2 regions of the Agrobacterium sp. GD03872 genome follow, and region 1 is predicted to be linked to the other one. Evidence: riboswitches for the same ligand, from Rfam matches in the RefSeq annotation. Region 1 holds a riboswitch; the other holds the start of a gene.
What was found. A riboswitch is a leader RNA that binds a small molecule or an ion and turns the genes downstream of it on or off. The one in region 1 is predicted to bind S-adenosylmethionine.

Region 1 (4,473 bases):
CTTCCCACCCGCGTGCGCCTTGGCGTTGCCGAATTTTTCGACCGCGACGGCGAAGGTAAGCCGCGCCATGGCTGGCGTGCGGGCGGCGTTATAGCGCAGTTCCTGCCGCAGGCGCCCGAGCGGCTGCGCATGCGCGACCTGCATGGCGGCGACGGCGATGAGGGCGGTCACGAGGTGCAGGAGGACGATGCCTGGACTGAGGCGGTAACGCTGCTGAACACGGTGGATACCGACGAGCTGACCGATCCGCAGGTGCCGGTGGAACGCCTTCTCTTCAGGCTGTTCCACGAGAGCGGTGTGCGTATCTATGATCCGCAGGCCATTTTCGACCGCTGCAGCTGCTCGCGGGACAAGATCAAGGGGGTGCTCTCCGGCTTCACCGCCGAGGAGATCAAGGCGAGCGAGGAAGACGGCGCCATTGCCGTGACCTGCGAGTTCTGCTCCACCACCTATCGCTACGATGTCAGCGAATTTGAAACTGCCTGAGCAAGAGCCGCGCCATTCAGGGCGCGGCTTTTTCATTGCCGGGGAATGTCAGTTCAGGACCCGCATCAGGCCGGGTGAATCCAGCGAAAAGGCTGGTATGGTGACGTTGAATACCTCGCCACTTTCCGTTTCCATTTCATAATGGCCGAACATCAGGCCGGAAGGCGTATCCAGCGGACAGCCGGAGGAATATTCGTAGCTGTCTCCCGGCTTGAGATGCGGCTGCTCACCCACGACGCCGGGGCCGTAGACCTCGTCCACCTGTCCGTTCTGATCGGTAATGTGCCAATAGCGATTGACGAGGGTAACAGGAATATCGGAGTTATTTGCAATCACGACCTTGTAGCCCCAGACATAACGATCGTCATCCGGGTCGGATTGTTCCTCGAGATAATACGGATCGACCGTTACCTCGATATCCCTTGTCAGAGCACGATACATACGCGCCACACCTCGATATTATGCCTGCCGCCGCATCCTACACTATAGGTTCTGGCTATCGTCAAGAAAATGAATGACTTGACGGGCAGGGGGCGTCTCCCGTTGCGCTGTTTTCCACCGTTAGGGATAACGGGAAAGGTAAATATTGGTTGCCTGATACGGCCTTTTCGGGCCGCACGGACGAACCATGGCCCGACACGCGGTCAGGCCATGGCGATTTGCCGATTGAATTTTCAGGCCGAAACGGCCGCCAGACCCTTCGCCAGATCTTCCAGCAGATCGTCGGTATCCTCGATGCCACAGGAGAGGCGCAGGGTGCCGCCGGAAATGCCGAGTTCGGCACGCGCCTCGTCGGTGAGGTTCTTGTGCGTCGTCGTGCCGGGGTGGGTGATGAGGCTCTTGGCGTCGCCGAGATTGTTTGAAATCTTCACGATCTCAAGCGCGTTCTGCAGCTTGAAGGCCGCCTCCTTGCCGCCCTTCAGTTCGAACGCCACCAGCGTCGAGCCGCCGGACATCTGCCGGGCGATAATGTCCGCCTGCGGGTGATCGGCGCGGCCGGGATAGATGACCTTGGCGACCTTGCCGCTATCAGCAAGAAAATCGGCGATTTTGCCAGCATTGGCCGTCTGCTGTTTGACGCGCAGCGGCAGGGTCTCGATGCCTTTCAGAAGCGTCCATGCATTGAAAGGCGACATGGCCGGGCCAGTATGGCGGAAATAATCCTGCAGCTCTTCCTCGATCCACTTCTTGTCGGAAAGGATCACGCCGCCAAGGCAGCGGCCCTGGCCGTCAATATGTTTGGTGGCCGAATAAACGACGATATGGGCGCCGAGTTCGAGCGGCTTCTGGAAAAGCGGCGTCGCAAAGACGTTGTCGACCACCACCTTCGCGCCGATCTGGTTGGCGAGCTTCGCCACGCCGGCAATATCCACCACTTCGAGCGTCGGGTTGGTCGGGCTTTCGAGGAAGAACAGTCTGGTGTTCGGCTGAATCGCCTTTTCCCAGTTGCCGAGATCGCGTCCGTCGATCAGCGTGCATTCGATGCCATATTTCGGCGCAAGTGTTTCGACCACCCAGCGGCAGGAGCCGAAGAGGGCGCGGGCCGCAACGATATGGTCGCCAGCGCGCAGCTGGCACATGATGGCGGCGGTGACGGCGGCCATGCCCGAGGCGAGCGCACGGGCGTCTTCCGCGCCTTCCAGCAGGCACATGCGCTTTTCGAACATGTCATTGGTGGGGCTCGCATAGCGGGCATAGATGAAGCCGTCCGTTTCGCCCTTGAAGCGCGCTTCGGCGGCTTCGGAGTTTTCGTAGACGAAACCCTGGGTCAGATAGATCGCTTCCGACGTTTCACCGTAAGGTGAGCGTAGCGTACCGCCGTGAACCAGCTGGGTTGCCGGGCGCCATTTATTGCTCATGTGATCCCCTTCAAAACAAAAAAACCGGCCGCAAAAGCAGACCGGTTTCAATCACCCGGTCTTTTTAGCCACTTGTTTAACGTGGCTGCAAGCCGACCGGCCAAATCACCACGGGATAAGCTTGCCATACTGCCGTTACCGGCTTGCGTCAATGCTTTCCTTTTGGTTTTGTCGCCGTAAAAAGGAATGATGACGATGACGAGAACCACGGGCATTTTGGCGGATGGCGCGATCAAGGCGCTGTTTGCGGGCGGCAAGCTGAAGAGCGAGGCCGATCTCGATACTGATCAGGTGCAGCCCGCCAGCCTCGATCTCAGGCTCGGCTCGAAGGCCTATCGCGTGCGCGCCAGTTTCATGCCCGGCCCCGGAAACCGCGTCATCGACAAGCTCAATCGTCTCAGCCTGCACGAGATCGACCTTACCCAGGGCGCGGTGCTGGAAACCGGTTGTGTCTATATCGTTCCCTTGATGGAGAGCCTTGCGCTGCCGGCGGACATGTCGGCCTCGGCCAATCCGAAAAGCTCGACCGGCCGTCTCGATATCTTCACCCGCGTCATGACTGACGGCGCGCAGGAATTCGACAAGATACCGGCGGGTTATGCCGGCCCGCTCTATCTGGAAATCAGCCCGCGCACCTTCCCCATCGTGGTGCGACGCGGCTCGCGCCTGTCGCAGATCCGCTTCCGCATCGGCCATTCGCTGCTCAATGAAAGTGAACTGCTGAAGCTGCACGAGATGGAAACGCTGGTTGCCAGCGACACGCCCAACGTGACCGGCGGCGGCATCGCGCTTTCCATCGACCTCAAGGGTTTCGGCGAAAACGGCCTGATCGGCTACCGTGGCAAACACCACACGGCTGTGGTGGATGTCGACAGGAAGGCCCAGCACGACGTTCTCGATTTCTGGGAGCCGCTCTATGCGCGCGGCCGCGCCGAACTGATCCTCGATCCGGATGAATTCTATATTCTCGTCTCGCGCGAAGCCGTCCACGTTCCGCCGCTCTATGCGGCCGAAATGACACCCTTCGACCCGCTGGTGGGCGAATTCCGCGTGCACTACGCCGGCTTCTTCGATCCCGGCTTCGGCCATGCGCAGGCGGGCGGTACCGGCAGCCGCGCCGTGCTCGAAGTCCGCAGCCACGAGGTCCCCTTCATCCTCGAACACGGCCAGATCGTCGGTCGGCTGGTTTACGAGCATATGTTGCAGAAACCGGAAGGCCTCTATGGCACCGGCCTCGGCTCCAATTATCAGGCGCAGGGGCTGAAGCTCTCCAAGCATTTTCGCGCCGAATAACCAACCCGGCGGGTGCTTGACACCCGCTGCGAACTATCCGATGTCTTATGCGCGGCGCGGGTGTAGCTCAATGGTAGAGCAGCAGCTTCCCAAGCTGAATACGAGGGTTCGATTCCCTTCTCCCGCTCCAGCGATGCCGCGATCCACGTGCCGGATATTGCGTCACAAGCCGAATGTGATCGGCATTGAGCTTGACGCTGAAGGGTGGGTAAATATCGAGGACCTGCTAGCAAGGTCCATATTCCCCTGATACCCGAACTTTTGCTTGAAGTTGTTGAGACCAGCGACAAGAAGCGCTTCGCCATTTCTGCGGATGGGCAATTTATCATCTGAGAGTCAACTGACGCAAAAATAGTAATAAATTAGATAACTTTATTATAAAGAGAATTTCTATCTTCAAAACATTGATGTTCAAAAAATATTAGAAATAATGATGTATTATTCATAGTGACGAGTTTAATATTTGATTTTTTCTAGTGTATGGATCGATATTATGATCGAGAATATTATTTTAGGAGTATTTTATATATCTGTGACGGCGTATTTTTGGGTGTCTATGGCAATATCAGAAGTTCGAGATATTATGTTTTATAAAAACAACAACTGGAACTTTGAGCTTGATAGTCACCCGAAATGGAAGTCGTATGAAGGGGATTCAGATAAGCAGATTTCAAACAGATCAAGGGTAATATTTTGCATGCCAACTGCGATTCTATTTTTGTCTTTGCAGATGGTTGCAATAGTTTACGCAAGTATAATAAATTATATGTGAATAATATTTTGTTCGAGGAGAATATCTTATAATAACTTGAAATATTTTTAAATTAGAATTTAA
Region 2 (4,473 bases), on a different contig from region 1:
CGGAAAAGCCCGCAACGATTTCCTGCAACAGGTCGAGCGTTTCGATATCGAGATCGTTGGTCGGCTCGTCGAGGATCAGAAGATTGGTCGGCCGCGCCAGGATGCGCGCCAGAATAAGACGGGCGCGCTCGCCGCCGGAAAGGTTGCGGATCGGCGTGCGGGCCTGTTCCGGCTGGAACAGGAAATCCTTCATATAGCCCGTCACATGTTTCAATTCGCCATTGACCAGCAGATTCTCGCCGCGGCCATCGGTCAGATAATGCGCGAGCGTATCGTTGGGATTGAGATCCTCGCGTTTCTGGTCAAGCGTCGCGATCTCCAGATTGGTGCCGAGCTTCACAGTGCCGCTATCGGGCTCAAGCTGGCCTGTGAGCATCTTCAGAAGCGTGGTTTTGCCGGCGCCGTTCGGGCCGACGAAACCGATGCAATCGCCGCGATGGACGCGCAGCGAAAACGGCGCGACGATCACGCGCTCGCCATAAGACTTGGTGATGGCATCGGCCTCGATGACCAGCTTGCCGGATTCCCGCCCTTCGGTGGCGGTCGCCTGCACCGTACCCTGCGGCCCCTTATGGCCGCGATATTCCGCACGCATGGCCTGAAGCTCGCCGACGCGGCGCATGTTGCGCTTGCGTCTTGCGGTCACGCCATAACGCATCCAGTGTTCTTCGCGCTCGATGGCCTTGCCGAGCTTGTGCTGCTCCAGCTCTTCCTCTTCCAGCACCTTGTCTCGCCATTCCTCGAAATGGGCAAAACCGCGATTGAGACGGCGCGACTGGCCACGATCCAGCCATACGGTCGAGGTCGAGACCTTTTCGAGAAAACGCCGGTCGTGCGAAATCAGCACCAGTGCGCTGCGCGTCTGCTGCAGCTCGCTTTCAAGCCATTCGATGGTGGGCAGATCCAGATGGTTGGTCGGTTCGTCCAGCATCAGAATATCGGGCTCCGGCGCCATCACGCGGGCAAGGGCCGCGCGGCGCGCTTCACCGCCGGAAAGGCTCACCGGATTTTCCTGTCCCGTCAGCCCGAGGTGCTCGAGAAGATAGGTGACACGATAGGGATCGTCACCCGGCCCCAGCCCCGCCTCGGCATAGGCCTGAACCGTGTCGTAACCGGCAAAATCCGGCGCCTGTTCCAGATAACGGATGGTGGCGGCGGGATGACGGAAAACCTCGCCCGACTGCGCCTCGACGAGACCGGCGGCGATCTTCATCAGCGTCGACTTGCCCGAACCGTTGCGCCCGACGAGACAGATGCGGTCGCCCGGCTCCACCTGGAGATTGGCTCCATCGAGCAGCGGGGTCACGCCGAAGGTCAGCTTGATGTCATCGAGTTTCAAAATTGGGGGTGCCAAGGCGTCAGGCTCCGGTCAGATCATAGGGGCGGGCGAGCACGATGGCTTTTCCGCTTTTCAGCGAGAAATGCACGGGGCCGCCATTCACGACATTGGAAATAGTGCGGGAGGAGCCGAAAGCAAGCGCGAAATCCTTGAGCGGATAACGCACATTGCCGATATCGAGCCCCTCAAGGGCGGTGAACCCGGCAACCGAAAACAGCGAGCCAGCCGGCAGGTCGACATTGAGTGAGCCGGGAAGCAGCGGCTGCGCTTCCTCTTCACCGGAGGTCAGCGTTATATCGAGACCGCGTTCCGCAAGCGCCACCGCATAAAGCAGGTGCTGAAGCGCATGGTCGCTTCGAGCCCCGCCGAGAGCACCCACCAATATCAGCGTATGCGCGCCGCGGGAAAGAGCCTCCGAGACAGCGATTTCACCGTCCGTCACGGCCTTTGCTGCTGGATAGGGTTGCCGCGTCACATCGGGCCAGGCGTTGAGCAGCTCTTCGCTGGCGGAATCGAAATCCCCCACCCAAAGCTCCGGCCTGAGACCGAGCGGCGCTGCATGGCGCATGCCGCCATCGGCCGCGATCACGCGGCTGTTCGCGACCGCTGCCTTCAGACGATCGGTCACCGTGACATCGCCGCCAAGAAGAATGGTGAAGCGCTCTTTATCCATGCCCTGCCTTATCGCACCTCGGCCAAAAATGGAAAGCCGAAAGCCGATGAAATCGGCCTATATTGATTTTCGCCGGCTTCGGGATTATGAAACGCCTCAGTGGTGATTTGCCGACCGGCTTGCAGCCACTTTAAAGAAGTCGCTAAAGGGTCGAGGAAAAAGGCAATTTCCTGGGACCGGCCGCGATTTCGCTGCCGGTTTTTTTTGTTTTCGCAACGTTCTTTACGTGATCCGGAAAAGAGAGTTCGACATGCCGATCAAGATTCCCGATACGCTTCCCGCCTTTGAGACCCTCGTTCATGAGGGTGTGCGGGTCATGACCGAAACGGCTGCTATCCGGCAGGATATCCGCCCGCTCCAGATCGGGCTTCTCAACCTCATGCCGAACAAGATCAAGACGGAAATCCAGATGGCGCGCCTCGTTGGCGCTTCACCGCTGCAGGTGGAATTGTCGCTCATCCGCATCGGCGGCCACCGCGCCAAGAACACGCCGGAAGAACATCTGCTCTCCTTCTATGAGACCTGGGAGGAAGTGCGCCACCGCAAGTTCGACGGTTTCATCATCACCGGCGCGCCCATCGAATTGCTGGACTATGAGGACGTGACCTACTGGAACGAGATGCAGAAGATTTTCGAGTGGACGCAAACCAACGTCCATTCGACATTGAACGTCTGCTGGGGCGCGATGGCCGCCATCTACCACTTCCACGGGGTGCCGAAATACGAACTGAAGGAAAAGGCGTTCGGTGTCTATCGCCACCGCAATCTCTGCCCTTCGTCGATCTATCTCAACGGCTTTTCGGACGATTTCCAGGTTCCCGTCTCACGCTGGACGGAAGTGCGCCGCGCCGATATCGAAAAACGTCCCGAACTCGAAATCCTGATGGAATCAGAGGAAATGGGCGTGTGCCTGGTGCATGAGAAGGCTGGCAACCGGCTCTATATGTTCAACCATGTCGAATATGATTCGACCTCGCTTTCCGACGAATATTTTCGCGACGTGCATGCCGGCGTGCCGATCAAGCTGCCGCATGATTATTTTCCCCATAACGACCCGGAACTTGCCCCGCTCAACCGCTGGCGCAGCCACGCCCACCTGTTCTTCGGAAACTGGATCAACGAGATATACCAGACGACGCCCTACGACCTCGAATCCATCGGGCAACTGGCCGCGTAAAGCGCGTTGTCTTAAGCATGTCTTTGCCCCACAAACCGCGGGACATTTTCGGGAGACATGCTTTGAATTGCGGGATTGCGAATTGCCGGAAAATGACGCAACGTCCGCCCGGCAATTCACGACACCAGGGAGAATGATGAGATGAGCGACGGTGCGGCACGGGAGAATTTCGGTTTCACGGCAACCGGCGAAAAGGTCGAACGCGTCACCATCTCCAAAGGCGGTTTGACGGCGAAAGTCATCACCTGGGGCGCCGTCATTCAGGATCTGCGCCTTGAGGGCCATCAACCGCCGCTGGTGCTCGGCTTCGATAAATTCGAGGATTACAAATATTCCTCCTATTTCGGCGCCACCCCCGGCCGCAACGCCAACCGTGTCGGCAACGGCCGGTTCTCCATCGACGGACACGAATACCAGCTGGAGCTCAACGAAAAAGGCGTCACCCATCTGCATGGCGGCAGCGACGGCATGGGCAAGCGCAACTGGATGCTGATGGAACATGGCGAAAGCCATGCGGTTCTGCAGATCATCGATCCCGATGGCCGCGCCGGTTATCCCGGCAATTGCACGGTCACGGCCACCTATACGATCCGCGATGGCGGTGTGCTTTCGGTGGTCTATGAAACGGTGACCGACAGGCCGACCATCGCCAATGTCTGCCAGCACTCCTATTTCAACCTCGACGGCGCGGATACCGCACTCGGCCATGAGATCAGCATCGCCGCCGACTTTTACCTGCCGACGAACGAGCAGCAGATACCGACCGGCGAAATCCGCTCCGTCGATGGCACCGTCTTCGACCTGCGCCGGCCGACGCCGATGCGGCGCAAGGAGAATGGCGAGCAGGTCCTCTACGACCATAATTTCTGCCTGTCGCCCGAGCGCCGCGCCAAGCGCAAGGTCGCCCGCGCCTATTCACCGGCCTCGGACATCGCCCTTGACGTTCACACCACGGAACCCGGCGTGCAATTCTATTCGGCCTTCAAGCTGAACGTTCCCGTTCCCGGCCTCGATGGCCGCCATTATGGTCCCTTTGCCGGCTTCTGCCTGGAAACGCAGATATGGCCGGATGCCGTCAATCATCCCGATTTCCCGCACGCTGTCCTGAGGCCGGGTGAAATCCTGCGTCAGGAAACCGATTATATTTTCAAGAAAGGCTGAGTGACTGGAAGGATCAGTCCAGCACGCAACCGACATAAGCGCCCGAGGCCCGGGCACGTCGCTCGATAAGGGCGGCCAGCCGTTGCAGGCCACGCCCCGGCTTGCTGGCGACACGGTCGATGG

Region 2: it holds a riboswitch for S-adenosylmethionine, as region 1 does, so the genes downstream of both, metA (homoserine O-succinyltransferase) here and N5D22_RS06470 (O-succinylhomoserine sulfhydrylase) in region 1, are expected to answer to the same signal.

What each region holds. Positions count from the first base shown of each region.
Region 1 is NZ_JAOCCY010000002.1:513,184-517,656, forward strand. It holds gene N5D22_RS06460 (Hsp33 family molecular chaperone) at 1-486, shown strand, start outside; gene apaG (Co2+/Mg2+ efflux protein ApaG) at 535-927, opposite strand; gene N5D22_RS06470 (O-succinylhomoserine sulfhydrylase) at 1,161-2,345, opposite strand; SAM riboswitch at 2,389-2,467, opposite strand; gene N5D22_RS06475 (2'-deoxycytidine 5'-triphosphate deaminase) at 2,541-3,638, shown strand; tRNA gene N5D22_RS06480 (tRNA-Gly) at 3,695-3,768, shown strand; gene N5D22_RS06485 (hypothetical protein) at 4,132-4,410, shown strand.
Region 2 is NZ_JAOCCY010000005.1:183,340-187,812, forward strand. It holds gene N5D22_RS14760 (ABC-F family ATP-binding cassette domain-containing protein) at 1-1,354, opposite strand, end outside; gene N5D22_RS14765 (thiamine diphosphokinase) at 1,359-2,012, opposite strand; SAM riboswitch at 2,102-2,178, shown strand; gene metA (homoserine O-succinyltransferase) at 2,263-3,189, shown strand; gene N5D22_RS14775 (galactose mutarotase) at 3,331-4,350, shown strand; gene mtgA (monofunctional biosynthetic peptidoglycan transglycosylase) at 4,364-4,473, opposite strand, start outside.